2 regions of the Shewanella sp. 0m-8 genome follow, and region 2 is predicted to be linked to the other one. Evidence: predicted binding sites of a transcription regulator. Region 2 holds the regulator's gene; the other holds the start of a gene.

Region 1 (15,482 bases), on a different contig from region 2:
ATGGTAAAGATTGCTGAGCATTAAATATAAAAGGCGCATAACGCGCCTTTTTTCGGTCTATTTGTTACTGCCTACACTGATAAAAAGCGACTGCAGAACTGATAGTGATTACTATGAGTCTTGCTCTTCTAGCGAGTAAGGCAGTGCAATTAAGCTCAGTTCAGAGCCAGCATCGGCAGCAAGTCTTAACTTAGCATCGAGCTGGGTATCGTTGGCTAATACTGCAGTTAACAACACTTGCTCGCCACGCTGTACAGATTCGATGATAGTCCCCGCACGGCGGAAGCCTTCATCATCTTCTAGTGCAATCTCAAGTTGGCTTTCATTGGTTAATGGCGCTGTTACGGTACCGCTAACAATATAAAGTGCGCGTTTGTTACCACCGCGATACTTCATTCGAGCAATGGTTTCTTGGCCCATGTAGCAGCCCTTGTTAAAGCTGATGCCATTGACCGCCTGTAAATTACACATCTGCGGTACAAATTGACCTTGATGATTAGCGCCTAAATTAGGGTATCCTGCATTGATTTCAAGGGCTTGCCATGCGCTAGCATCGAAAATAACTTGCTCGATATTCGCCACTAGGCTAGCGGCTTGTTCTGCTGCAATCGCGAGGATATAACGACCTGCATCATGAATAATCATGCCGTTATCGATTAAGGTCAGCTCGTTATTTAGTTCACCAAACTGCGCGGTTAACCAAGCCTTTGCCTGCTCACCAGCCACACCTAACAATAACGAAGCATCGCTTGCGTCGCTAAGTTCAGCTTTACTAAATACGGCGTATTTTTGCAGTTGTGGTAGGTCAAGTGCCAAGGTGTCTTTTGGCATCATTAAGAAAAGGGTGTCACCTTTAGCGAAGGTTCTAAAGCTGGCCAGCATCTTACCTTTAGGATCACAATGAGCGCCCCAGCGCCATTGGTCGCTTTCAAGCGAGCTGATATCGGTGGTCACTTGGCCGTGAATGAAGCTGCGGCCTTGCTCTCCAGTGACAGAGATTAAGCCTAAGTGTGTTAATTCAGAAAAAAGCAGTTCAGGCTGTTGTCCATTAAGAGGCCAAGTTGGCTGAGAAGTTGACAGCGTCATAAGAGGATCCAAGAATTAAACCAATAAGGACAATGATTGTACCGCTAAAATCTTACTGCGCAAGCGCAGCAGTTCAAACTCATTGCTATCATCAAGACAAAACAAAGGCCGTATAATGTGATTATACGGCCTTATTCAGTGCAGCTTGCTAAAGGACTAGACGTTCAACTTCAGTTAGTGAATTAGACGTTGTTGACCTTTAATGAACTTTATTAGTGAAGCAATCGAGTTCTAATCGTGCCTTCAATCGCTTGCATCTCTATTAGCGCTTCGTCAGCCTTATCAGAATCGACTTCCATCACCACGTAACCAATTTCAGCCGTGGTTTGTAGATACTGAGCAGCAATGTTAATGCCTTTTTCTGCAAACGCGGAGTTAATCTGGATCAAGATCCCCGGACGGTTACGGTGAATATGCAGTAAGCGCGAAGTACCAGAGTGTTGAGCCAGTGACACTTCAGGGAAATTCACCGCTGTCATGGTTGAACCATTATCTGAGTATTTAGCCAGTTTGCCAGCGACTTCGATACCGATGTTTTCTTGTGCCTCTGCCGTACTGCCGCCCACATGTGGAGTGAGTATGACATTGTCTAGGCCGCGTAGTGGGCTGACAAACTCATCGTCATTAGATTTAGGCTCAACAGGAAACACGTCGATGGCGGCGCCAGCAAGGTGTTGCTCTTTTAGTGATGCCGCTAACGCATCGATATCAACCACTGTGCCGCGAGAGGCATTAATTAAAATGCTGCCTTTACGCATAGAAGCTAGCTCTTCATAGCCAATCATCTCTTTTGTCTGTGGTGTTTCAGGTACGTGTAGGCTCACCACATCGGCAATCGATAGCAGTTGCTGTAGTGAGTGCACTTGCTGTGCATTACCCAGCGGCAGTTTATCTTCAATATCAAAGAAGACAACGCGCATACCTAAGGTTTCAGCAAGAATACCTAGCTGAGTGCCAATATGGCCGTAACCGATAACCCCTAAGGTTTTACCGCGAGCCTCATAGCTTCCTGAAGCGCTTTTTAGCCAGCCACCACGGTGAGCTAGCGCATTACGCTGTGGGATCCCACGAAATAACATGATGATCTCACCGAGTACGAGTTCAGCTACGCTACGCGTATTTGAGAACGGTGCGTTAAATACAGGGATCCCCAGTTTTTCAGCTGCAGCGAGACTGACTTGGTTAGTACCAATACAGAAACAACCAATGCCAACGAGTTTGTCGGCTTGGGATAATACGTCTTCAGTCAATTGGGTACGGGAGCGGATACCAATAAAGTGGGCATCTTTAGTCGCTGAGGCTAATTCGTCTCCAGCGAGTGATGCTTTGTGATATTCAATGTTGGTGTAACCCGCACGTTCAAATACATCTACCGCAGATTGGTGGACGCCTTCCAACAGCAGGATCTTAATTTTATCCTTGTCCAGCGAATGTTTCGCCATGATTTATGTACCCTTTTAGTTTATATGTATTATGTATACTTAGTGCCACCGCAGAGACGACTAAACTCTACGTTGTAGGAGTGGTTTGGGTATAGACTGTCAATGTACTAAGGACTGCAAAGCCTTCACAACTGATATTTACTTCGAAAGCGTAACAGAGGTAACAAAGTATCACTTTTTTTACTGACTGTGGAGGGCTAGATGGCTAAAGTGTTTATTCTTAATTTAGAACAATATGGTATATGAGGGCGATATTTTGAATAAAAGCGCTGTGTGGCTAGTGATATTCTTCGCAGTATTAATCTGGTCAGGTATTAATCCTAAAGATCAATTTACCTGGTTTTTAGAGGTTGCACCGGCCTTAATTGCATTACCTATTCTGATCTATACCCGCAATAGTTTTGCTTTAACGAGTTTAGCTTATGGTTTGATTTTGATTCACTGCATCATTTTGATGGTGGGTGGACATTATACCTATGCTGAAGTGCCGCTATTTGATTGGATTAGCGACTGGACGGGCGCTCAGCGTAATAACTACGACAAAGTCGGCCATTTTGCTCAAGGTTTTATTCCGACTATTTTGGCCCGCGAGGTATTTATACGTCTCAGTGTTGTTAAGTTAGGTGCTTGGTGTAACTTTCTAGCTATCTGTTTTGCTTTAGCATTATCTGCTTTCTATGAACTTATAGAGTGGTGGGTTGCGGAGCTGACCGGTGAAGATGCCGAAGCGTTTTTAGGCACCCAAGGGTACGTATGGGACACGCAGTCTGATATGGCAATGGCGCTAGTGGGGGCAATATCAGCCATTCTGTTGCTTAGCCGTTTGCATGATAAGCAGTTGAGCACAAAACTTAGTCAGTAAAAATCATAGTCAGTAAAAATCATAGTAGGCTTGCTGGCTATACCAGTTTACCTAGGCATAGACTAGGTAAACTCTGTATACTTCTGCTGCTTATAACGAGTTACATGATGTGGCTCGGGCCAATATTTAAAATCGTGCTTTCGTTCTAAAGCTAACAAGCGTTAATCTGTTCTGGGAATACTTCAGGATCTAGATTTTAGTTTGTTCTATTTAACGGACAGGCAAAACTTTTCAGGGAGGAAAGTGATGAGAAAAATTGACGAAGTCGTCTTTCTGCATCAAATGGCGTCCCCTTGTCATTTGGCAATACTTGCAGAGTCAATCGGATTAAAAACTCGGGTTATCTCTAATGTAGAACAGCTTGAAGCCAATAGTAGTGATAACTGCTTTTATCTGGTTTCTCAACAAGGTGCAGCGCTCGATATTAATGGTATTCCGTTGGTGGCGACTCAATTGGTCAAGCATGTTCCTGTAGCGCTTTATCATGTCGAACGAGAAGGTATTGCTGCAGAAGCTGCATTGCTGCAAGGGATCCGTGGTCTACTGTTTTTGAATGAACGTATGGACCTGCTGCTAACTGGCTTACGTAAGATGTTAGCCGATGAGTTATGGTTCGATAGGCCGTTGATGAGCAGTGTATTGCGTCAATTAGTCAGCAAAATGGACGTACCTGAAGCCTTGACCAGTGAAGAGTCGGAATCACTTGAGGTGCTAACTAATCGTGAGAAAACCATTATTAAATTGGTATCGAGTGGCGCACGCAATAAAGAGATCGCAGGTAAGCTGAGTATTAGCGAGCATACGGTTAAGGCACATATCTCTTCTATATTTAGAAAAACTCAAGCGAGAAATCGTGTAGAACTGCTGCGCTGGGCACAATCATTCCAGAGCCAACTTAATCTATATGCATTGAACTAATGAATTTATCAGTATTGAGCATAAACTCACACGACTAACGTTACTCTGAACATAGCTTTAAACTGTAGTGGTATAGTTAATTTTAACATAGCTCTGAGCATGGTCAGGCTTAATTTAAGCTCGTTAACACTGTATCGGAAGCGCTAAAACTCACCTTTTAGGCGTGTTTTGGCGTCCGACTTCTGCACTCAGTGACCTTACAAGCGAACAAGCATTACATCATCCATTCACCTTAAATACGTTTGCTAAAAACACGCTAAGATTTAATCTCCGCTTAATATCTAGCATTTTTAATAGGTGCGTAAGTAAGAGTTTGCGTTAAACACTAAGTTAGCCATCAAATATGATAATTTTTAGTCATTAGTAAAGTTATAAACTTTCAGTTTTGTATTTTTTGGATCTGAAATTAGTCGTTTTGTGACTAATTAAGCTTTGTTCTTGCGAGTGAAACCTTTGGCTTTGTTGTTGCTTTAGCTGGTTGCGTGAGTCATTCCTGTTGGGTTTGTGTATTATTTATGTTTTAAGATTATTTCTATTTATATGCTTTTCTACCGTTTCGATTCAATTAGCTGCTCTAACCGATAAAAACTTACTTTATCTTCGTCAATCTCAGCCAATTTCCTTGCAGCAAAATACTGCCTGTATACACTGCCGTCATATCAAGATTTAAATGGTAATAAATGTATGGAAGTTTTCATCAGTTTGTTCGGCATGTTCAGTCTTATAGGATTAGCGGTAGCGCTATCTGAAAATAGAAAAGCAATTAATCTTAGAACTGTACTCGGCGCATTGGCGTTTCAAGTCGCCTTTGGTGCATTCGTTATGTATGTTCCTATGGGGCAGGCGGTGCTTGATGGTGCATCAAATGGTGTGATGCACGTTATCGGCTATGCGAATGAAGGCTTAGGTTTTTTATTTGGCGACCTTGCTAAGTTTGGTGTTGGCTTTATCTTCGTGATTAACGTGCTATTTGTGGTGGTATTTATTAGCTCGTTAATTGCCGTACTTTATTACCTCGGCATTATGCAATGGGTTATTGGCCTTATCGGTGGCGGTTTATCTAAGCTACTGGGTTCTAGCCGCGCAGAATCATTGTCAGCAACAGCCAATATATTTGTAGGCCCAATCGAAGCGCCATCTATGGTGCGACCTTTCGTTAAGCATATGACTCGTTCAGAGTTGTTTGCGGTAATGACGGGGGGCTTAGCGTCTGTGGCTGGCGGCACCATGATTGGTTATATCCAGATGGGTGTTGACGTTAAATACGTACTGACTGCCGCGTTTATGACGGCGCCTGCTGGTCTACTGTTTGCCAAATTGATGTGGCCAGAGACGGAAACCCCGCTAAACGACATCAAGAAAGTGATGGACGATATGACTGACAAGCCAGCTAACGTGCTTGATGCCGCAGCTAATGGTGCGGCAATGGGTATGCAGCAAGTACTGTCGGTATCTGCACTGCTATTATCGTTTGTCGCACTTATCGCCATGGTCAATGGCATGCTAGGCGGTATCGGCGGCTGGTTCGGTATCGAAGACCTAACCATGCAAGCTATCTTAGGTTACATACTTGCCCCACTAGCATGGGTGATGGGCGTGCCTTGGAACGAAGCAACACAAGCGGCATCATTTATCGGCCAAAAGATGGTGATTAACGAGTTCGTCGCTTACATCGATTTCTTAAAAGTGGCTGATCAGCTATCAGAAAAGACGCAAATCATTATCAGTTTCGCATTGTGTGGTTTTGCCAATATAGGCTCTCTAGCCATGGTGATTGGCGGCCTAGCTGCACTTTGCCCTGAACGTCGTCACGACTTAAGTGCATTAGGTATGAAGGCGCTTATTGCGGCGGCTTTAGCTAACCTAATGAGCGGTACTATTGCAGGTTTACTTTATAGTTTAGCGAGTTGATCCGCTGGGTAAATAACCTATTTTTTAGTTAGTTTTTTAATGAGAAATGCTTGTTTAATAGCGCAAGCAAGCATTTAATTTTGAGTAAGGAAAGTATCATGACTCCACATATCAATGCCGCTGATGGCGCATTTGCTAAAACCGTATTAATGCCTGGCGACCCACTACGAGCTAAATACATTGCTGACAACTTTTTAGACAATGCTGTGCTCGTGACTGACGTTCGTAATATGTTGGGTTATACCGGTGAATACAAAGGTAAGAAGATCTCTGTAATGGGTTCTGGTATGGGTATTCCATCAATTTCAATCTATGCCAAAGAGTTGATCACCGAATATAGCGTTCAAAACATTATCCGTATCGGTTCATGTGGCGCAGTAAGTAACAAAATCAAGTTGATGGATGTAGTGATGGCGATGGGCGCGAGTACTGACTCTGCGGTTAACAGAACCCGTTTTGCAGACACCGATTTTGCTATGATTGCCGATTTTAACTTGCTAAAGCGTGCTGCTGACTCAGCAGAAAAGTTAGGTGCTAACTACCACGTGGGTAACCTGTACTCTTCTGATCTGTTCTACAGCAGTGATGAGAACCGTTACGACTTGATGGAAAAGTACGGCATTTTAGGTGTCGAAATGGAAGCCGCTGGTCTTTATGGTGTTGCCACTGAATTTGGTGCTAACGCATTGGCTATGATGACGGTAACTGATCACCTGCGCCAGGGGTTGCACCTAACGGCAGAAGAGCGCCAGCAAACACTAAACGATATGATCAAGCTCACGTTAGATGCAGTGGAAGATCTTCTTTAATAAAGAATTAAGTTTAGCAAGATAGGCTGCGCGATCACTAACAAGCAAAGAAACATAGAACAGCTTATCTCTTTACCCTCTGGCCCGCGATTATGCACACTAAGTTGGACGTTTCTAGCGTAATCGACAAAAAATATTAAGTATTCTCGCGGGCCAACTTTAACTCTTCACTCTTACTCTGTAAGCCAACATCATATCAACCGATCGTAAATACACATCCTGCTCGACAATACTTTCTATGCCTGTTTAAACCACTCATCTTACAGGTTTAAAGATCCTGCCTGACAAAGTAGACTGTGCCCAGTAATAAGTATAAACAACAGCTAATAACAACAGCTAATAACAACTAATAACAACTAATAACAACAGTGGAAGCACAATATGTCGATTTGGTTTAAGCCTGTCAGTTTGGAAGTATGCGCGAAAATGGATGCGGGGATGCATGGAAAAGGCACGCTAATGCAAACAATGGGGATCACTATTTCTGAAATCGGTGATGACTATATGAAGGCCACTATGCCGGCAACCCCAGCAGTACATAACCCACTTGGTATAGTTCATGGTGGGGCGAACGTGGCCCTAGCGGAAACGGTAGCCAGTTATGCAGCTAACTTCGCGGTCGACTTTGAAAACTATTATTGCGTTGGCCAAGAGATTAACGCCAATCACTTAAAAGCTTCGCGTAATGGCATTCTTACCGCCACCGCAAAAGCGATCCACTTAGGCAAACGTAGCTCAGTGTGGGAAGTGCTAATCCATAACAGTGCCGGTGAGTTATGCTGTATCTCTCGCATGACTGCAGCTGTAGTGAAACGCTAAAGACTAAAGACTAAACGGACAGAGGCTTTAAACTACGGCTTAGTCGTCGCTATAAAAGGTGTTGTTTCAACGCCGTGCCAGTGAGCGATGCTTTATTGCAAGATCACTCGCATGACTGCAGCTGTGGTTAAGCGCTAAAGACTAAACGGATAGAGGCTTTAAACTACAGTTTAGTCGTCGCTATAAAAGGTGTTGTTTCAACGCCGTGCCAGTGAGTGATGCCTTATTGCAAGATCACTCGCATGACTGCAGCTGTGGTTAAGCGCTAAACTTTTATTCGGCTAGGGGCTGTTTTAATGGCTGATTTTTGCGCATACTTATTGCACATTCAAGTTATGTTTGCTGCATAACTTGGTTCGACAAAAACCAATGAGGATAGCGCATGGATAACGCAACAATATGGGAATGGGTCGGCTATCTAGCGTCGGTTGTCGTCGCGATATCGCTAATGATGTCAAACATCAAAAAGCTTCGTTGGTGGAACCTTATCGGAGCGGCGTTATTTGTAGCCTATGGTTTAGCTATTGATGCGATTCCGGTGGCATTGGTTAACTTCTTTATTGTGCTTATCGACGCCTATTATTTGGTGAAGTTGTACAAAGTTGATTCACATATAAAAGACTCTACTGAGCTATAGTCTACAAACTCTAATTTACAGAGCTTTAAAATAGCTTTGATACACTAATACACAGTTCATTGAGGAGGAAATAAGCTGTTTTCCTCCATTTTTACAAATGTAAATCACGTTAAAACGCTTAATTTAAGCAACTTCTACTATTTTTCATCAGCTTAAATCGCCATTGGTAGCATTTAACGCTTACATCTTTGCTACCCGGTAGTGATTAAATTCAAACATTTCATTTATTGATTAGTATCAATGTTGTTATTCATTTTCAACATTACTCTGCAACGCCTTAATTCAGTTGCAGTTTACTCCTGTCTTAATTTTTCCATTTATATTGTTTTAGCTACCCACCTCTTAATCTGTTATTTGATTTAAGGTTATCTATTTTAATCGTTTTAATGTTTTTGGTTGTGAGCCTATTATCTGTTCATCGACATACGGCATCCATGCCATATCGCCATAGCGTATCGCACATTGCAAATTGGGGATAAACCATGGCCACACTATTTGATTTAATTGAAACTTGGCTCGAGTCCAGCCAAGATTAAGGAATACTTTATGAGTCAGCAAAATCGAGTTCTTACTGCACAAAACGGCGCACCTATTAGTGATGACCAAAACTCACTATCAGCAGGAGAGCGTGGTCCGCTGCTACTTCAAGATTGGCATCTAATTGAGAAGCTTGCACACTTCAACCGTGAGCGTATTCCAGAGCGTATCGTGCATGCAAAAGGGACTGGGGTTTATGGTACATTTACGCTGACTCGAGACATGAGTGAATTTACGCTAGCAGACCACTTCAATGGTGTGGGCAAGCAGACTGAAACCTTTGTACGTTTTTCAACGGTAGGTGGTGAGATGGGATCTGCTGATGCAGAACGTGATCCTCGCGGCTTTGGTTTACGTTTTTATACCGAGCGTGGTAATCACGATATCGTAGGTAATAACACGCCAACGTTCTTCTTGCGTGATGGTATTAAGTTCCCAGATTTTATCCATACTCAAAAGCGTAACCCACAAACAAACCTTAAAGATCCCCATGCGATGTGGGACTTCTGGGCGCTAAACCCTGAAGCTATGCATCAGGTGACAATCTTAATGTCAGACCGTGGAATTCCAGCTAACTACCGTCAAATGCACGGCTATGGTTCGCATACATTCTCTTTTTGGAATGCAGCGGGTGAGCGTTTCTGGGTTAAATTCCACTTTAAGACTAAGCAGGGCATCGCGAACTTAACGGCGGAGCAGGCAGATATTCTTAAAGGTATCGATCCTGATTCATCGCAGCGCGATATGCTTGCTGCAATTAATGATGGTAACTTCCCTAAGTGGGCGGTAAAAGTACAGATCATGCCAGAAGCTGAGGCGAATACTTATAAGATCAACCCGTTCGATTTGACTAAAGTATGGTCGCATACCGATTATCCACTGATTGAAATTGGTGAGCTTGAGCTTAACCGTATGCCGCAAAACTACTTTGCTGAAGTTGAGCAAGTGGCGCTAGCACCAAGTAACTTAGTCCCAGGTGTGGGCGCCTCACCAGATAAGATGTTACAAGCACGTTTGTTTGCTTATGCTGATGCCCAGCGTTACCGCATAGGCGCTAACTATAACCAGCTACCGGTTAACTGCCCACATGCAACGACGGCAAACCATCACCAACGCGCTGGCGCAATGGCCGGCACACAATGCCCATTCTCTGGTGGTCAGACTGGTGGTGATGCGAGCAGCAACTATGGTCCAAATAGCAATAACGGTCTGCAAGACCAAGCACAATTTGCCGAGCCACCACTGCGTTTAGACGGTGAAGCAGACCGCTATAGCCGTTATGACCAAGATGACTTTAGCCAAGCGGGCGACTTATACCGTCTTCTACCTGAAGATGAAAAAGCGCGATTGATTGCTAACATCGTCGGCAGCTTGAGTGTAGTGAATGAAGCAACGCAAGCTAAGATGGTTGAGCACTTTAGCGCTGCCGATAGCGATTACGGCCAGCGAGTCAAAGCGGCGTTGAAAGTAGGGTAAAGCTGAAAAGGTTCTAGGAAAAAGCAGGCCCTAGGTTCTAGGAAAAGCTAAGAAAGATCCTAAGGACTGAACAAGCATAAAGTTAAAGGCAAGACAGCAGATACTGTTTTGCCTTTTTTGTTTTGATAGAAGCTAAAAAGCCTAGAGCACTCGCAAGCTCGTTGCTAGGTCGCTTTGCGGCGAGAGCGGACTTCGCCCTGCTATACCATCAAAAGATGGCATTGCGTTTCTCAACGTAGGTTGGGCTTTAGCCCATCAGTTTATATAGCCTTAATCATGCTAATAAATTTGACGGCATAAATGCCGACCTAAAATGATGATTTGCTATAGCTTTTCCTTGAACCTAGGACCTAGAACCTAGAACCTAGAGGCTAGAGGCTAGAGGCTAGAGGCTAGAGGCTAGAGGCTAGAGCCTAGAGCCTAGAGGCTAGAGCCTAGAGGCTAGAGCCTAGAGGCTAGAGCCTAGAGGCTAGAGGCTAGAGGCTAGAGCCTAGAACCTAGGACCTAGGACCTAGAACCTAGAACCTAGAACCTAGAACCTAGAACCTAGAGCCTAGAGCCTAGAACCTAGAGCCTAGAGCCTAGAACCGTCTTAGCTTTAACTTCCTAAAATACTAAGGTCACGACACCAAGTAACGCAAACAAGACGGCGCAGCCGCGGTGGATCCAATTTAACGGTAATTTCTCTGCGCTGAAGTGCCCAGCGATGACAACGGGCACATTGGCAATCAGCATGCCCAAAGTGGTTCCCATCACAACCATGGCTAAGGCGTCATACTTAGCCGATAACACAACGGTGGCGATTTGGGTTTTATCGCCCATTTCGGCAATGAAAAACAGCACAAAGGTGGCGAGGAACGGCCCCATCGCATAAAAGCGGCTCTCTTCGGCATCGACTTTATCGGGAATGAGTACCCACAGGGCGATAGCAAAAAAGGATGCGGCAACAAGATAGCGTCCTACTTCAGGGCTTATCCAGGATATGGCCCATTGACCGAGCCAAGCTGCAGCAAAATGATTGACCAGCGTCGATAGAAAAATACCCAGAATAATGGCAGTTTTGTTTTTAAAGCGTGCGGCTAAAATTAGCGCGAGTAGTTGCGTCTTATCGCCGATTTCAGCAATAGCAACAGTGAATGTTGATGCGAGCAGTGCTTCCAAGAGGTATTCCTATATGGGGATAGCAATTCTAAGCACAGCAACTCTTCCCCAAATTAAGAGGTGCGGTGCTCAGGTCTTGCTGGGCAAACTCAACGGCTAGTGCACATTGAGCTGCTGTATGTACCATGGCATCTGGCCAATTATGTTGATACATACTCAGTAGAAGACTTAAATCATTGTGAGTCATTCTACTGATAGCTACTCCCCTGAAGCGGAGGCGGCATTATAGCGATTGCGTTGTATTTTTCAACGCCGTTGGCGTGGAAATAGCCTATATTTTTGTGAAAATCAGCAGCGGGTCAGCCTAGTGTTGCTTAAGTTTTGTGTGCAAGTTAATAACTCGTGCCAAGTTGGTTTTTAGTGGCTTAGATGGCTTGCTAGCAAGGGACGCAGCTGGTAATGTCAACTCAGTCAATTTTAGAGTAGAGCCGTAATGAAGCAATTCACACTGTATTTTCCACGATTTATCCAGCCTCAGTGGCTATGTTGATAAGGTGAATACACGTATTATTTAACTAGCCGTTGGGGCCAATTGGAATCGCAAGGTCGATGATGACCAGATTCGATTGGGGGCTGTTAATGTTATTGTTAACTTGCAAAATCCTCTCCCTCAAAGTCGTTCTAAATCTGACCTACAAAAATAAATTATAAAATTTAACAGGACAATTTTGTGAACTCAAAAATACTTGGCTCAGTTGCCATTGTCGCCGGAACTGCAATCGGTGGCGGCATGTTAGCCCTGCCTCTGGCAACAGCTTCACTTGGTACACTTCCCGCACTGCTTTTACTCATCGCCATCTGGGGCGTATCAATCTATACCTCTCTATTGATGCTTGAAATTAACCTGCGCACGGGTGTGGGTCTTAATATGCACTCTATTACCGGCAAAACATTAGGCCGAGTGGGGCAGATTTTTCAGGGAGCGTCATTCTTAAGTTTATTATTCGCCTTAACCATGGTGTATCTGATGGGCGGCTCATCGCTGCTTGAGTCTAAGATGGACTTGGTTGGTATGAAGATGGACAACCAGCTTGCTGTATTGATATTTACCGCTATTTTCGGTGGTTTGATTGCGGTTGGTGTGCGCTGGATTGATAAAGTTTCACGGGTACTGTTTACCTCAATGATCGCATTACTTGTGATTGTGGTCGCTTACTTGCTACCAGAAGTGGATATGAGCCTACTGATGCGCAACTCGACTGAAGGCATGGTTAGTAGTGGTGACTTAACCAACCTGTGGTTAGCGGCAATTCCAATTGTATTCACCTCATTTGGTTTTCATGTGTGTATTGCCACGATTGTGCGCTACTTAGATGGTGACGCGATGTCATTGCGTAAGGTATTGATTATCGGCTCAACCATTCCATTGGTGTGTTATATCCTGTGGCTGTTGGTGACACTTGGTACCTTAGGTGGCAAAACCGTGTATGAATTTAGCGGCTCATTACCTATGTTGGTTAGCGCACTGCAAGGTGTGGCTGAATCATCAATTTTGCAGCAGTTCATCGATCTATTCGCTAACCTGGCATTGGTGACCTCATTCCTTGGCGTAACCATGAGCTTGTTTGACTATATTGCCGAACTCACTCGCGCTAAAGAAGGCCTAGCTGGCCGCGCACAAACCTGGCTGCTGACCTTTGTGCCACCGCTATTGTGTGCACTTTATTATCCAGATGGTTTCTACAAGGTGCTTGGTTACGCTGCGATTCCGTTAGTGGTGATGATTATCTTCCTACCGATAGCGATGGCACTACGTCAGCGTAAGCAGAACCTAGGCGGTTATCAGGTGTGTGGCGGTAACACGGCACTTGCTTTAGCTGGGGTTGCAGGGGCAACCATTATTCTAGCCCAGCTATGGGTGGCGCTATAATTTGCTAAGATTAATCTACTTATAGACAAATAAGTATATCAATTAGATTAGGTAACAGCTTTGTAAGAGATTAATTCTGAATCTGTTATCAACATAGCATCTTATGATAAAGTCGAGCTCGATTATGAAAATAATGGCTCGGCTTTTTTGTTTTTCGGGCCCAACAAAATTGACTATCGAAGCACAAGCAATCAACAAAAAATCTTAAAAATACTCATAATAAATGCTTTTAAAAATAATATAAAAATGGACTTATAAAATGAAAAAATGGCTTTTGACAGCAGCTATCGCCACCTCTTTTGGTGCCGTAGCTGACGAAGGTATGTGGCAGCCTCATCAACTTCCTGCCATGGCAGATGAACTGAAAGCGAAGGGATTAGAAATCGACGTTAATTCGATTTCAAAATTGACCGAATTTCCTATGAATGCCGTGATCAGCCTAGGTGGCTGTACGGCATCATTTGTATCACCAAAAGGCCTAGTGGTGACTAACCACCACTGTGCTTACGGCTCAATCCAGTACAATTCAACGCCCGAAAATAACCTGCTACGCGATGGCTTTTTAGCTAAGTCGTTTGGCGAAGAGCTTGCTGCAACACCGGGCTCACGCATTTTCGTGACTGAAAGTGTTACTAACGTGACCGACAAGGTGAAAAAAGGCCTTGAGGGCGAAACCGGTAATGCATTTTACAAAGGCATTGAGCAGAAAGAAAAAGGCTTAGTCGCCGAGTGTGAAAAAGAAGACGGCTACCGCTGTAAAGTTTATAGCTTTCACGGCGGCCTTGAGTATTACCTCGTTAAGCAGCTAGAAATTCGCGATGTGCGCTTAGTGTATAACCCAGCCGCTAGCGTTGGTAAGTACGGCGGCGACGTTGATAACTGGATGTGGCCACGTCACACAGGTGATTACTCATTCTACCGCGCGTATGTCTCTAAAGACGGCAAGCCTGCAGATTTCAGCAAAGACAACGTGCCATACGAGCCAAAGAGCTTCTTGAAAGTGTCGGCTAAAGGCGTGAGCGAAGGTGATTTTGTGATGGTCGCGGGCTACCCAGGGCGTACCAACCGTTACCGCACCGCCAACGAAGTTGAAAATCAATTTGAGTGGGCATATCCAGAAGGTAAAGTCTTACGTGAACGCTTAATTGCAATCATCAAAGAAACTGCGCCAGAAGGCAGTGATGAGCGCATTAAGTATGAAAGCTCAATTGCAGGCCTAGCAAATTATGCTAAAAACTTTACCTCGATGATCGAGTTCTACGGCAAATCGCCCATGCTTGACGACCGTAAAGGCTTAGAGCAAGAGTTAGCTAACTGGATTAAAGCGGACAAGAAGCGTGAGCAGCAATACGGCAAAGTACTGGCTGAGCTTGATAAGTTAATCGCTAAGAGCCAACAAGGCCAAGAACGTGATTTACTGCTGAGCTACATGGGTTACAGCACCATGCTGAGTACAGCTAACCGTTTGTATCGTCTAGCGAATGAAAAAACATTGCCAGATATGCAACGTGAGCCAGGTTTCCAAGACCGCGATATGACCCGTTTTACCTCTGGCATGGAGCGCATTGAGCGCCGCTATGCAGCCAGTGTTGATAAAGCCATGCTAGCGGATCTCATAACCCGTTACGCAGCGCTGCCACAAGATCAGCGCCTACCAGCATTTGATAAAGCGTTTGGTATTACTAACAACTTTAACGCGGCCGAGCTAAATAAAACGCTGGATAAGATGTATGCCGATACCCAGCTTTCAGACAAAGACACTCGTTTAGCGTGGATGGACAAATCAGTTGCTGATTTCAAGCAATCAAATGACCCGTTCATTCAGTACGCAGTAGCCACGTTCGATGAGCGTATGCAGCGTGAAAATGACAAGAAGCAGTTAGCAGGTGAGCTAATGAAGGTGCGCCCTATGTATATGGACGCCATCATCGCCTATAACCTTGAGCAAGGTAAG
Region 2 (15,482 bases):
CAATCTCAAAGCCTATTTCACGGGCTAAGATCAGTAGTTTACGTTGCATATCACGGCCAGATAAATCATCCCTAGGGTCTGGTTCAGTGATCCCTAAGCCCCTCGCCTCAATAACCAATTCCGAGAAAGGTTTCTTCGCATCAAAGTTTTCAAATAACCAACAAAGTGTGCCAGAGAAGATCCCACCAACCGCCTCTATGCTGTCACCACTATTATGCAGATCGTTTAAGGCATGTTGCACAGGTAAACCTGCACCACAACTGGCGTTATAACGCCAAAACAGGCGACGATTATCCAGTTGCTGCTTAAGCTCTCGGTAAAAAGGTAATGGACCTGATCCTGCAAGTTTATTAGCACTTACAACATGTATTCCGCGGGCAAAAAACTCTGGATATTGCAGAGTTAAATCAGCGCTGGCACTAATATCGAGCGCAATAACTTCATCACACTCCAGCTCATGTACCTCATCAAATAAGTGACTATATTGCCAAGGCGTCGCATGCTCTTCAAAAACCTGTTTCCAAGTATCAAGCTCAATACCTTCATCGCTAATTAGTGCCTTGCGTGAGCTCACTAAACCAACAAGCTCAACACTGGCTTCTAACTCTTTATTAAGCGCCGCCTGGGCATTGCTAAACAGATCGACCCAAGCTTCACCAATATTGCCCACCCCTAGCAATAGCACACCAATGCGCTTACGTGGACCGGCGCAGCGACGATGAACTTTTTGCGTTAGCAGGTTAACTTGCCCTTGCGGCACTAATGTCACGAGACTCATGCCATCGTTAAATAGTGGTCTGGCGTTACGGCTCAATAATCTGGCAAATCCACGACGGTAAAGGTTTGCATCGGCGCTGACTAACGCAACTAGGCCTAAGTCTTCGGTGATCTTAATATTACTCACAGCTAATGCTTCACGATTAACATCAAGCAAAGCTAACACTTGCTTCTGGTTTTCAAGCGTTACGGTCAACTCAATTCGGTTTTGCCCAAGCTCCCAATGAGCAAGTGGGCTCAAGCCTGTTTCTTCAAGCAAGGCGATAAACTGTTTAAAATCGCTCTTCAGCTCAAGATTAAACGAGGCAACGCTACTTAAGTTTGTCACCACTGGCGCACTTGCCGAAGAACTCTTAGGTGCAATCAAGGTAAAGTCTGTGTGGGAGGCGTAACTTGAACGCACAGCCAGACTCACTTGGGTATCAAATAGTGGCTGCAAAGTACGATTATGCAGTACCGGTGAGCCTAAATGGGCTAAACGGTTTGCCTCAGCAAGTGAAAGACTACTCAGCAACTTTGCATCGTTGATCTTATTCGGATCGGCGTTAAATACCCCTTCAACGTCGGTCCAAATCGTGACCCGCTCAATATCCGCTAAGCTAGCAATCAAGGTGGCACTAAAATCAGAGCCATTACGCCCTAACAGTAAGGTATCACCACGCTCATTAGCGCAGATAAACCCCGTAATAATTAGCCGCTCATTTGGGTGTGCTTCGGTCATCAGATGCACACGCTCGCGAGACTCTTGCAAGCGAATTTGCGGCACTGCGCCCTCATCAGCAATCAGTAAGGTGCGAGCATCGACATCCGACGCCGCAACCCCTGACTCGCGCAGCAATGCAGCTAATAGGCGCGCTGACCAACGCTCACCAAAGCTGACTACCTGGCTGCTCTGATAGTCATTAATTGACTCTATCGACAATAGACTGATCAGCTGAGATTTATCGGTAGATAAACGCTCTCTTAAAGAACGTGCCTGCTCATTTGAGAGCAATTGCTCAATCAAATTTTGCTGGAAGCTAATGAGTGTCTGCAGCTCTTCTTGCCACAACTGTTTAGTGCTACTTAATTCGAGCAACTTATACAGGAAATTAGTACTTTTACCGGCAGCTGACACCACAACTAAATCGTCGCTGTGGCCATGCGTCAGCAAAATATGAGCAACGCGACGGTAACAGTCTGCATCCGCTAGACTTGAGCCACCAAATTTATGTAAGTGACAGCGTGCCATCGTATACCCCTTTAATTAACAAGCGGCTGCAGCATTAAGCGCAGCTTCAATATCGGCAACAAGATCGTCAGCATCTTCGATACCAACAGAAAGACGGATAAGCGTATCTTTTACGCCAGCTTCAGCGCGAGCCTCTGGCTCCATCGCCCTATGTGTCATGGTCGCAGGAACGGCCACTAAACTTTCAACGCCGCCAAGACTTTCTGCAACTGAAAAATAATTAAGATTTTTTAAGAACTCCACCAACTGGGGCTCCCCACCTTGGAGCTCAAAGCTCAACATGGCGCCAAAACCTTTTTGCTGCTTGGCCGCAATCTCATGCCCCGGGTGATCTTTAAGCCCTGGGTAATAAATTTTGGATACAGCTTTATGATTGACTAGGGTATCAAGAATTCGTTGCGCATTCGCCTGATGTTCGCGAATTCGTACTGCAAGTGTGCGAATTCCGCGCAAAGTGAGATAACTATCAAATGCTGAACCCGTTAGCCCTAATGTATTTGACCACCAATGCAGCAACTCTCCGACTTCAGGATCTTTAGCCACAACAGCGCCGCCCACCACATCACTATGACCATTAATATATTTTGTCGTAGAATGGATCACGATATCGGCGCCAAGTAATAACGGCTGTTGCAAAATAGGTGACAGAAAAGTGTTATCGACGACGACTAACGCGCCGACTTCATGGCTAGCCGAACTGATAGCTTCAATATCGACCACGCGAAGTAAGGGGTTCGACGGTGTTTCTAACCATACCATCTTAGGTTTTTGCGCTATCGCCTGATTAAGTGCCTGTGAGTCAGTCTGATCCACTACTAGCAACTTAAACTGACCTTTCTTGGCAAGGTTAGTAAATAAACGGTAACTGCCGCCATAACAGTCATGTGGCACGACAAGTAAATCATCTGGCCCGAGTAGATTTGTCGCCAAGGTGATTGCCGCCATACCAGTGCAAGTCACCACTCCCGTCGCACCTTTTTCAAGTTCGGCAATCGCATCGCCAAGAATGGAGCGAGTTGGGTTACCCGAGCGGCTATAATCGAAGTCTCTTGGATTTTTATGACCATCAAAAGAGTAGTTAGTTGACAGGTATATTGGCGGTACAACAGCGCCATGTTGGCTATCGGACTCAATGCCTTGACGCACTGCCGCGGTGGCAAGTTTACGCTCGGTCATGTACTACTCCTTAGTTACTGATTTTCTTATTAGAGATGTCTGGACGTCTAAATGTACCTAAGCACATCCTCCTCGTCAACCACTTTAGACGTTTAGACGTCCATGCATATAGAAATCTATTTGCATTTATCATAAATAAGAGGCAATAATTTGACTGCACAATTTAAAGGGTTAAAATCTGCCCCGAATTTTGAAATTACAGGTGAGTCAATGACTGAGTGGAATGGCGATTATATCAGCCCATATGCTGAACACGGCAAAAAGAATGAACAAGTGAAAAAAATTACTGTGTCCATTCCTTTGAAAGTACTTAAAGTACTTACCGATGAACGCACACGCCGCCAGGTGAATAACTTGCGTCACGCCACAAACAGTGAACTGTTGTGCGAAGCATTCCTGCATGCATACACAGGCCAGCCACTGCCAAACGATGCCGATCTAACTAAAGATAAACCCGACAGCATGCCTGCAGAGGTTAAACGTCTAATGGATGAAATGGGCATTGAGTGGGAAGAACTTGAATAATCTTCATTGATTATCGACAAACATGATCTCCAGATAAGGACTGCTTAGCAGTCCTTATCTGCTTCTATACCACTATAAACGTGTAGCAGACTGATAGTTTGCCTGTAAATCGATTCACGCCATCGTCACTGATAGGCCAACCTATATTCGTTCCCATATAAGCCGTCTTGGCTGGATAAACAGATGATCGAACCCATTACATTACTACTTGCCTCACTGATTATCTTTTGTGGCGCACTAACCCAAAGTCTTATCGGCTTTGGCCTAGCCGTCGTTGCAAGCCCCTTGCTGTATATCGTCGATCCGAGCCTAGTACCTGCACCTGTTATCATGATGGGATTCTCTATTGCACTGCTGACCCTATTTAGAGAGCGAGGTCAGCTTGAGTTTAATGGCCTGCAATATGCACTCTTAGGTCGTATTCCTGGCGGCATACTCGGCGCGACGTTGATTTTAATTGCGCCGCAACCGATTTTAGGTCTGGCGATAGCCGCGATTGTGGCATTGGCGGTTGGTTTAAGCTTGATGAAGTTTAGTATTCCAGTGAATCGATTTAGCTTATTTATCGCAGGCATTTTATCCGGTATTTTTGGCAACATAGCCGCAATTGGCGGTCCGCCACTGGCCATCTTGCTTTCAGGTAAAGATGCAGGCCAATTTCGCGCCGCTCTATCGGCCTTTTTTATCTTTAGCTCGATGATTGCTTTGATCATTTTGGCATTTGCAGGCTTGCTGACCTTGCATCACTTTTATATCTCTTTAATGCTATTACCCTCTGTGATTTTGGGATATATCGTGGCAGGGCGATTAGTAGGACGAGTCGACAAACAAAAAACCAGAGCGTTAACTCTGGCTTTATGTGGCGGCAGTGCGCTTATCCTAACCATTAAATCAACGATAGAGTTAATGGGTTAACGTTACTCGTTAGAAATGGTAGGAGGTTTGCAGCACGCCTCCTACCGCATTGTCATCACCAAACATACCGGTGAAGTCTAAGAAAAAAGAATCACCGAAGGCAAAGCCTGAACCCAATGAATAGAGATTAGCTGTAGAGTCTTTCATATCATGGCGATAACCCACTCGTAGCGACATCCAATCAAAGGCTCTAACTTCCCCCCCTAAGCGCCAATATTGAGTACCATCGAGCTCTTTAAACTTCTTATTTTCAATCAGATCGATATCTGTGGTTACCGATAAAATACTCCAGTCATAAGCCACTCCAGCGGTTACTAAGGGCTCTACGCGGTAGGTAAACTTTTGCCCTTCAACTTCTATGGTATCCACATCTTGGCTAATCAAGTTTCTCCCCGACAGACCTAGCGTCAGCCCTTCAAATGGTTGCAAGGCGACACCGATATCGAGGTTAAAGTTAGTCTCATCATTACGGTACTTAACGTCGTCAAAATCACTGGCATCAAAGTTATTCGCATTGGCAATATAGTTATAGGTGTCAACGCGCTGAAACTTTGGCGATATACCCACTGCAATCGGCATATTGACGATAGAAAGTGGAAAACTCAATGCAATACCTAAATCTGATACTGCGCCGCCTACTACTTGCCCTTGAGAGTCTAAATCAGAAATTTGTGGTGGATTATTAGGATCTAAATTATTGAGGGTATTGATATCTGACTGCGCGATATTAGCAACGCCGACGGCGTTGACATAAGTCTTATAGAAGATTGCCATCGGCATTCTTTGATGTGGAATGGCCACGCTGAAACCAAGCCCTGCACTCGCATAGGTTGAAGTGCCCTTTAACGACTCTAAATCAGCTACTAAATCATCACGAAATTGATTAATATCACCACTATTGCCCGTATCAATCGCATCAGCTAAGCCATCGTATGCGTCAATCAGCGAATCAAACTTATCTATCATGTCATCGCTATCAGCCATATCGATTCCAAGAACAGGCATCAGCAGTACTGCAGAATTGTCTTTATGCGCATTAATCGCGAGTAAGGCAGGATTAACAAAAGCCGCCCCCTCTTTATTTGAAGCTGCAACGCCCGCTCCCCCCATAGCATCGCTTCGAGCCTCATAATATTCTTGCCCTGCATAGGCTGAAAAGCAATGTAACAAGGCACAAGCTAGTGCTATTTTCTTTAGGTTCATCCATTCCACCTTTTAATGTCCTTAACGCTCTAAGCAGCAATACGACTCAAATCGAAAAAAGGTTATTTTTGTTCTTAAGATATTCTAAGACAAAATCGACTAAAATGGATGACAAATTTAACTTTAAATAAACATTTATATAGCAAAATGTTTGCCACCCCAATCATCAGTAACAAACCGATTAAAGGGGGCTCAACCTTATTTCAATTCAATTTTTTGGCAACGCCACATATTCCATAAAGTGCTGTGTAGTGAAATCAATAAACTGCCTTAATCGAGCTGGTTGAAACTGATCTTTGTTATAAAGCAGATAAAGCGGTGTATCCGATATGGTCCAATCTTCAAATACATGCACTAATTCACCGCTATCTAACTCCGTGCTACAGTAAATTTCAGGTAATCTGACAATACCATTTCCTGCCAACGCACTACTTTTCATCACGCGGCCATTTTTACATAAGAAAGTGCCAGCAATCGTGACCTCTGCCTTTTGGTTTTTATCGCTACGAGAGTGATAATTCCAGTGGTATACCGACCCGGTAATACAGGCATGGCTCTTCAACTCTTTTGGATGTTGAGGACGACCGCGCTTAGCAATATAAGCCGGCGATGCCAGTGTACAATTGGCAATGTCCATCAACTTTCTCGCCACCAAGCCTGAGTCTTCAAGCTCTCCCATTCTGAAGACCAAATCAAACTCATCAAGCACTAAGTCTACTCGCTGGCTACTAAAATCAAGATGGATCTGAATGTTCGGATGTTGGCTCATAAAGTCGTTCACCAGTTGGTTGACGATCTCTTCACCGATATAACCACCAACGCAGTTAATATTGATTTTTCCCTGCAAGTTATGGGCGTTATCAACCGTCTTGGCGACGGCTTGCTCCATAACATCTAAGGCATGTTGGCAGCGCTCATAAAAAAAGCTGCCCTGCTCTGTTAATCGCTGCGCCCTTGTTGTGCGAGTAATTAGGGTCACTCCCAGGTAGCGTTCTAATTGCGTTAACTGCTTTGAAAGGTGAGAACGAGAGCAACCTAGCTTTTCAGCCGCAAGGGTAAAACTGCCTTTCTCTGCAATCACGGTAAAGGCGCGAACATCTGCTAAATTTAGGTCTTGATACATGAACGGCAATCCATTTTATCTCGGTATGTTGACGAGCATTAGAAGTCATATGTAAACAATCATATTCTCTATAGATTATATATCAACAATATTGGTTTATATAAAATACTCATCAATCGAGATCCTACCCCCTTATTGAGGCTGATATGAAACAATTAATCGTTATTACAGGTGCATCTTCTGGTATTGGTGCGGCAATGGCTAGAGCCTTTAGCGCTAAGGGTCACCCACTGCTTTTACTGGCACGCCGCATTGAACCTATGCAAGCTCTGGCACTTGAAAATAGCTTATGCGTCAGTGTTGACGTAACTGATGCAGATGCAATGAAAAGCGCTATTGCTGCAGTCGAAGCCAAGTTTGGCCCTGTAGGTTGCTTAATCAATAACGCTGGAGTCATGCTACTGGGCGCAGCGGATGTTCAAGATCCTGCCGAATGGAGCCGTATGCTTAACATCAACGTGATGGGTGTACTCAATGGTATTCACGCGGTTCTTGCCGATATGAAAGCGCGCAAAACAGGCACCATCATCAACGTGAGCTCAATAGCAGGCCGCAAAACATTCCCGAACCATGCGGCATACTGTGCCACTAAGTTTGCTGTACATGCACTCACAGAAAATATCCGTGAAGAAGTCGCCTTAGATGATGTGCGTATGGTGACGATTGCGCCTGGGGCAGTTGAAACCGAATTATTAAGCCACACCACCAGCGAAGAGATCAAAGCGGGTTACAACGAGTGGAAAGAGTTCATGGGCGGAGTGATTGAGCCAACAGCGGTTGCTGATGCAGCCGTGTTCGCCTTCGAGCAACCACAAAATGTATGTGTGCGTGAAATCGTATTAGCACCTACGCGTCAACAGCCTTAATCTTCCCTCACACAAGTTAATGCCCTTCCAGTCTTTCTGCTAGGGCTTTTTATTAACAGCAAGTCAACCTAGTTATCACTTTAGGGATAGCTAAAACCCAAAAACGTGACACAGACCTCGCACCAAAAACACTCCGCAAGACAAAAACAGATAATCAAAATCACACTCAAAACCATAAAATCCTTTAAAAACAAAAGCAAGCACACACACGCCAACCTCCATTAGATTTTATTCAATGATCTTTTTATCAATTAGATTTTTATCATGAACATGATCAAGCTCAATATTTAACCCAACAACACCCGCTAAATTTAGTAACAACACGGAAGCATTTTTAAAGCATTTAATTAACCACGCAAAGGACGGCATCAAACCTATAAAAAAGTAAGGAATTGATGATGAAAACAATCTCAAAAATCGGAATAGGCCTTGTCCTTGCGCTGTCTTTGGGGCTTCAAGCCCAGGCTGCAGACGGCGGTAACCCTAAAAAGGGTAAGCACCTTTATAAAAAAGAGTGTAAAGCCTGCCATAGCAAAGGTGATGTGGGGGGAGAGATCACTCCAATGACAAAAACCATGAGCCAGTGGGATCGCTTCTTTAAACGTATGAAGCACAAAGGTGATCAAGAAGCCTTTAATGCGCTATCTGAAAAGGACTTAAAAGATATTCAACAGTTCCTTTATGACCATGCGGCTGACTCAGATCAACCGCAAACCTGTGGCTAAGACGCGGTAAGCCGACTTACCACCATTCTTAGATTCTCAGAGTAACCAACAGATAAATTAAAAATGGGGAAAGCCTCAGGGCCTCGTGCTGCCAAAAATCAGCCAAGTCCAGGTTGCCCCTCAACATCAATCGAGACAAGACAACAGCAAGATAAGTCAAACCTCGAAAGGAGAGATGTTATGCGTACCCTTATATCACTACTCGTTGCCAATGCTATCGCCTTATCTGGCAGTGTATATGCCAATGAAAACGACGCTCAAAAAATTTCAGATCTAAAGCAACAGCTAGAGGACATCACCAGCGAGATTGACGATCTCAATGATCGCGTCGATAACAATGAGCGCCACTCCGCCCTCGACAGAATTTTGATCACTGGCGACTTTCGTACCAAAGCTCACTCACTTCACTATCAAAACGTGACCTGGAACCCTGCAATAAAGGTCAATTTTAGTGACTTTGGTGCCAAAGCGATGTCCGGCGTATTTGGCATGCCAAATGATCCAAGCTCACCTTTAGGCAAGATGATGGCAGCAGATCCGAATTTAGCGGCGGCATTCCAAAGTGGTCAGCTTCAGGGGATCATGCCTTATGTTTTAGCTCAAAAAACCACTCAAGATATCGATAACGATATTTTTTACACCACAAGGTTACGCCTCAATTTAAAAGCCAAAGTCTGGGACAACGTCAGTTTTGCGGGCCGGCTCTCTATGTATAAAAACTGGGGCGACTCTACCGGAGTGCAAGTATTCGATTCTTGGCGCTCATTTACCATGGATGGCACCAGCAGCGGTAACACCAGTGGCGACTGGCTAAGAGTCGAGCGCGCTTATTTCGACTGGAAGAACATCAACGGTTCACCATTCTATCTCTCCATTGGACGTCGGCCTTCAACCTATGGCCCCCCAACCCAATATCGTGAAAATGAGCAACGAGGCGGAACGCCATCAGGTCACTTAGTCAACTTTAACTTCGATGGTGCCACATTAGGATACAAGCTCGGAGAATTGACCGGAGTCGATGGCCAAGTTGTGCGTATCTGTTATGGCCAAGGCTTTGAATCCCAGTGGGGTAATGGCGAAATGTTTGGCGATATCGTCACCAAAGATACTCACTTAGGTGGCTTTAATATTGATGCGATAAATGATGGCAAAAACTTTCTTCAATTCACCCTCTTTGGCGCCAAAGATGTCAATGATGGCTTTAAAGGCACCATGGCCTTCCCGACTCAGCTAGCGGGCATTTTTGCGCCAACTATGTATCAAGATATGCAGAAGTTCAGCAACTTTAACTTTGAAACTCGAGTACAGCCCAGCGGTGTTATTGGCGATATGTTCTTAGGTGGGATCGGCTTTGCACGTGAAGAAGATAATGACGTGAAATGGTTTATCTCTGGTGGTTGGACACGCGCTGATGGTAACGGCAACGCAGGCATGTTCGGTGGCATGTTAAGTGATGCCGTTTTTGAAGCTCAGCTTAACGCCGATGGCACTGAGATCATCATGATGCCAAGTGCCGCTGACGACAGTGGTCCAAAAGAGGGTTACGGTGCCTATGTCGGTATTCAGATCCCTGCCCCATACGGAAAATTTGGTCTCGAATATAACTATGGGTCTAAATACTGGACCCCATTCACGCAAGCGCAAGACGACCCTATCGGCAGTAAGCTAGCGACTCGTGGCCATGTCGGCGAAGCCTATTACATGTTTGATATCAATCCACGTATGTTTATCAAGCTTGCAGGTCTCTACTATGACTTTGAATATACGGGTAGCGGCACCCCTGTGGGAGCACCTCAAGATATCGATGAGGTTATCGCAGGCACGGCTTACTCAATGTTACCCGTCGTCGACACCGCCTTTGATATTAACGCCTCTCTCACCGTCAACTTCTAACAAAAATGGATTCCCCCTCGGCTAATTACCGAGGGGATGGAGATTCGTCATGAAAACCATAGCTATCACACTCAGCCTGCTCACTATACTCCTACACTGCACTAGCTCCTGGGCAGCCCAAGACCATAGTGAGTTTATCCAAGGGCCATTTGCAACGGGTTCAGACGTTACAACTCAGTGCATAGAATGTCATGAAGATCATGCCGCAGACTTTATGAAATCATCACACTGGACCTGGGAACTAGAGCAGTCTCTTCCTGGGCGCAGCGTAAAGCGTGGCAAGAAAAATACCATTAATAATTTCTGTGTTGCGATCTCCAGTAACGAGCCCCGCTGCACAAGCTGTCATGCGGGTTACGGCTGGAAAGACAATAACTTCGACTTTACCGATATGACCAAGGTCGACTGTCTTATCTGCCACGACACCACCGGCACCTACGTCAAAGACCCTGCTGGCGCGGGTGAAGTCTCAAAGAAAGTCAACCTTGAACGGGTGGCGCAAAATGTAGGAACACCTGTGCGAGACAACTGCGGAACCTGCCACTTCTATGGTGGCGGGGGCGATGGCGTCAAACACGGCGATCTTGATTCTTCTATGTCTTACCCAGACAAACGTACCGATGTGCATATGGATACTGACGGTAATGACTTTCAGTGCCAAGACTGTCACGCCACGCTCAATCACCAAATAACAGGTAATGCCATGGGCGTCTCACCTGGAGGTAATAACCCAATCGGCTGCGTAAACTGTCACGAGAGTACGCCCCATGAAAACAGCAAGCTTAATGAGCACAGCCAAGCGGTTGCCTGCCAAACCTGTCATATTCCTGAATTTGCTAAAAACGAACCAACAAAAATGAGTTGGGACTGGTCAACCGCGGGCTCTGACCGGGAACAAACCCGAGATGAATATGGCAAGCACAACTACATGAAAAAGAAAGGTGACTTCGTATGGGCTAAGAATGTTATACCTCAATACGCCTGGTATAACGGTAAAGCCGATGCTTATATGGCTGGCGATAAAATACAGCCTAACGCTGTCACTAAGCTGACTCATCCTTTAGGCAACATCAAGGATCCTAAAGCCAAAATCGCACCTTTTAAAGTACATACGGGTAAACAGATCTACGACAAGAAGTTAAATATCTTCATCACCCCAAAAGTCTTTGGTAAAGATGGCTACTGGAAAACTTTTGACTGGGATAAAGCTGCTCAACTGGGCATGGCGCAAAATCAAACTATGGCCGAAAAAGGACTTAAGTACAGTGGTGAATATGATTTTGCTGCCACAGAGATGTGGTGGCCAATCAACCATATGGTTTCACCTAAGGAGGATGCCCTCAAGTGTAAGGATTGTCATAGCAAACAAGGCAGACTCGATTGGCAAGCCTTAGGCTATGACGGAGATCCGATGAAAGTTAAAGCAGGCCAAAAACACGCAAAATATCATTAACAGCAACGGATAATCATCAGTAATAACGACCCATAATCCTGCCAACTGACCTTGCAGAGACTCCAGTAGTAAGGTGATTCGTCAGCCAGCATTATCGACATCCGCTGGCTGACTCTTTTTCATTATGCCTTTTAGTTAACCGCCTCTCCCCCTTGTGCACCCATAAAGAAAACTCTTCTAATGCTTCTTTTTGACTATATCCATGCTGTTAAATTTAAGTTAAGTTACTGTAAACACCCATTTGTGGGCTATCATTTAAACACTGTTTTACTCCGTCTAGGATGAGGTCAGCAAATGAGAAAAAATTTAAGCTTAATAAACAGTAATCGGGCTTGGGCCGAACTGTTTCTTTCCTCAATCTTCATCAATTTGCTCTCACTTGCCCTCCCCTTTACCATGCTGCAAATCTACGACCGTATTTTACCGAATCAAGGCTACGGCACCGCAAGTGTGCTGGTCTCTGCCGTTGCTGTCGCTATCTTGCTGGAGTTACTACTACGCTATGCTCGTAGCTGGATGTTGGCGTCATCCGCGGCTAACTTTGAGCTCAAAACGACCACTAACCTTGTTAGCGCCCTGATGCGTTCTGATTACCATCATGTGGAAAATCTCGGAGCGGGTAAGGTTTCTAATGGACTGGCAAGCATTGCTGCCATTCGTGAACTCTATTCAGGCCAAGCCTTAGTTGCCTTGATGGATTTTCCATTTGTCCTGATCTTTTTAGCACTCGTCGCCTATATAGGTGGCCCACTCGTGTTTATTCCCATTATCGTTTGGGCGCTTATTGGGGCCTTGGTGCTAGTGATAGGCCAAAAATTAACCCGAGTCACTGAAGCGTTAGCGCTAACAGATAATGAACGCTCTCGTATGCTGATATTGGTATTGTCGGGGTTAACCACGGCAAAAGCCTTAGCAATGGAGACGCGACTATCGACAACGTACAATGAGATCAATTACCGCCGTCTTGCACTGCAACAACAGGTCGACTGGCTTTCATCCAAGCTACAAGAACTTATTCAAGGCGCATCCCAAGGTACGACCTTATTAATCGTACTGATTGGTTGCTTAGAAGTGCTAGATGGAGATTTAACGACTGGTGGCCTAGCCGCTTGTTCAATTTTAGCTGGACGCGCAATCGCTCCTCTTAGCGCAATCATCAGTTTACGATCTCGACTCGTATCAGCTAAAACGGCCATGTCTCATGTCGATGATTTAGCCAAGCTACCTCTAGAATCCTTTAACGGTCACACTCAGTATCATCAAAAACTCCCCCTTGGGCCGATTACCTTTGAAGCTGCAGCAAGTCACCAAGTAGGCGCAAAACTCGCGAACTTTAACCTGAATATTCCTTCGGGTAGCTTAGTGACTATCACATCAGATCCACTAACCCACGCCAGTTTATTATTGAGTGTTGTTGGCGCATTTCACCATTTAGAGCAAGGAACAATTTATATCGCAGGCATTGCACAGCTAGAGCATAACGCCAACGAATATCGCCAATCAGTCACCTATGTATCCCCCTGGCCCACTCTTTTTGCAGGCAGCCTACTAGAAAATATGACCATGTTTAGACCGGAGCGAGAATCAAGAGCGATGGAGATAGCCGAAGCTTTAGGTTTGACGGTGAGTATCGCGAAACTCCCCGCAGGTTACCAAACCGAAGTCGGCGTGAATGACAGTCAAATGCTTAATAAGGGGGCGATTAAGCTCATTGCATTGGTAAGAGCGTTAGTGCAGTCACCTTCTATTTTATTACTCGATGAGCCATTGATCTCATTAGATACCGACTCACAGGTGCGCTTGCTGACAGTACTTAAACAGTACCAAGGCAAGATGACCATATTGTGCGCCTCTCACTTTGACACCCTTAACAGTCAAAGTGATTTGCGGGTCAATGTCAGCGCAAATGGCGAGTGTGAAATACTGCCAACAACATCACCGGCACAAGGATGAATATGATGACGACAGATCCCGTAAGTGTTCATTCTGAAAAGCAGCCTGACAAGCCAGAGCTAAAACCCATACTCATCAGTTTATTTCAACAGCTTGGACTTTTTGCTCAAGCGACCAACTTAATCAATGACCAAACGTTCCAAGATATTGATACCTCTCAGTTAGCAGGCTTACTCAAGAAGCACCATATCGGCTTTTCAGTGTACAAGTTACACCAGCAAGCCATCGCTCAATCGATCCATCCATTTATTGTGGTACCCGAAACTGAGCCCGCCTTTATTGCTCGCCGCCGTGACGAGCTATTTGAAGCTTTCGATATCGCTACAGATCAATGGCAAAGCATTCAAGAAAGTGCCATCCCCAAACCTGCACACCTGTTTGTTATCGAATACCTGCCAAGCAGTAAACAAAATATTCGCGCCTTTGCCGCGCACATGAGCAAAAGGGCTAAATGGTATCGTCCAGTATTTTGGCTTAGTTTGCTTTCAAGCCTGACAGGCCTGGCTGTTCCCCTGTTTACCATGGCGGTTTACGATAAAGTCATTGGTGGGCAAGCTCCCAATGTACTCCCCAGCATTGCACTCGGCGCAGCGCTCGCATTGGGAATATTAGTCGCCAGCCGATTAACTCGCGCCAATGTATTAGCCACCACCAGCAACCGTTTCGCCAGAGATCTTTCCGATCTGACCTTTAGACGACTACTCAGCATGCCTTTGATGGTGCTCTCTCGAGTGGGGATCTCCAATCATATGGCAAGAATGCGCAACGCTGAAAAAGTACGAACTTTGTTAGCCGGTCCCGGCGGCGCAGGCTTGGTCGATCTGCCATTTACCCTCATCGCCTTTGTGACCATCGCCCTACTAAGTGGTTGGTTAGTCATCGTCCCCATTGTGATGCTATTGCTTTTTTACCTCGTAATGAAAGCTGTTAATAGATATGCACAATCGGCTTCACCGACGATTAGTGGTGATTATCAAAACTCGATTAATGAGCTAGCAAAGAACCTATTACAATTAAAAACCAGTGGAGAAACTGACGGCTGGAATACTAAATTTGCTCGTCAATGCAAAGAGAACTGTCGACAAAACTTTTTATACGCAAAACGCAATGGCCTTAATGCCGCCGTCGCTCATGCAATGAGCCTGCTTACTGCGTTAGTCACCGTATTTACAGGGATTTTCTTGGTGTTAAACCAGAGCATCAGTCCGGGAGCACTCATCGCTTGCGTCATGCTGATTTGGCGGATCACGGGGCCGGCTCAACTGGCTTTTTCCTCCAGCCAAAAAATCACCATGATGGGCTCTGCAATTACTCAGTTTGATCGTTTTATGCAAGCAAGCACTGAACAAAACGAGCTTAGGCTCGATACACCCGATACACATCAAGCACCCGGCATCAGCTTTCAACATGTAACGTTACGCTATTCTGCAGACTTAGAGCCATCCCTAGCCGGTGTTACCGTCGATATTGAGCCTGGAGAAAACGTTGCGATTATCGGTCCAAATGCTTGCGGTAAAACCTCAATGCTATTGGCGGCGATCGGTGTTGTTGAAGCCCAAGCTGGCTATGTCACAGTCAACAGTAAGAATCTTAAGCAATATGATCCTGAAGCTTTTAGACAGTGGGCCGCTTTTTGTCCTGC

The links. The regulator MetJ, encoded in region 2, represses methionine synthesis genes. The targets are predictions, from matches to a motif close to TAGACGTCTAGACGTCTA.
Region 1: a site for MetJ is predicted at 2,719-2,736, ahead of serA (phosphoglycerate dehydrogenase). Genes of this name have one in related genera too.

The regions. Positions count from the first base shown of each region.
Region 1 covers NZ_JBRIMB010000006.1:60,783-76,264, reverse strand. Annotated here, with positions in the region: gene ygfZ (tRNA-modifying protein YgfZ) at 112-1,086, opposite strand; gene serA (phosphoglycerate dehydrogenase) at 1,299-2,528, opposite strand; gene ACVBIO_RS04505 (DUF2238 domain-containing protein) at 2,785-3,390, shown strand; gene ACVBIO_RS04500 (response regulator transcription factor) at 3,637-4,308, shown strand; gene ACVBIO_RS04495 (NupC/NupG family nucleoside CNT transporter) at 4,993-6,219, shown strand; gene deoD (purine-nucleoside phosphorylase) at 6,318-7,028, shown strand; gene ACVBIO_RS04485 (PaaI family thioesterase) at 7,410-7,847, shown strand; gene ACVBIO_RS04480 (YgjV family protein) at 8,230-8,484, shown strand; gene katB (catalase KatB) at 9,031-10,497, shown strand; gene ACVBIO_RS04470 (TMEM165/GDT1 family protein) at 11,104-11,658, opposite strand; gene ACVBIO_RS04465 (hypothetical protein) at 11,687-11,845, opposite strand; gene ACVBIO_RS04460 (amino acid permease) at 12,329-13,528, shown strand; gene ACVBIO_RS04455 (S46 family peptidase) at 13,788-15,482, shown strand, end outside.
Region 2 covers NZ_JBRIMB010000016.1:2,524-18,005, reverse strand. Annotated here, with positions in the region: gene ACVBIO_RS10060 (bifunctional aspartate kinase/homoserine dehydrogenase II) at 1-2,008, opposite strand, end outside; gene metB (cystathionine gamma-synthase) at 2,024-3,184, opposite strand; gene metJ (met regulon transcriptional regulator MetJ) at 3,395-3,709, shown strand; gene ACVBIO_RS10045 (sulfite exporter TauE/SafE family protein) at 3,893-4,624, shown strand; gene ACVBIO_RS10040 (conjugal transfer protein TraF) at 4,634-5,827, opposite strand; gene ACVBIO_RS10035 (LysR family transcriptional regulator) at 6,036-6,950, opposite strand; gene ACVBIO_RS10030 (SDR family oxidoreductase) at 7,097-7,816, shown strand; gene ACVBIO_RS10025 (c-type cytochrome) at 8,212-8,541, shown strand; gene ACVBIO_RS10020 (DUF3373 domain-containing protein) at 8,722-10,434, shown strand; gene ACVBIO_RS10015 (tetrathionate reductase family octaheme c-type cytochrome) at 10,484-11,887, shown strand; gene ACVBIO_RS10010 (ABC transporter transmembrane domain-containing protein) at 12,182-13,840, shown strand; gene ACVBIO_RS10005 (peptidase domain-containing ABC transporter) at 13,843-15,482, shown strand, end outside.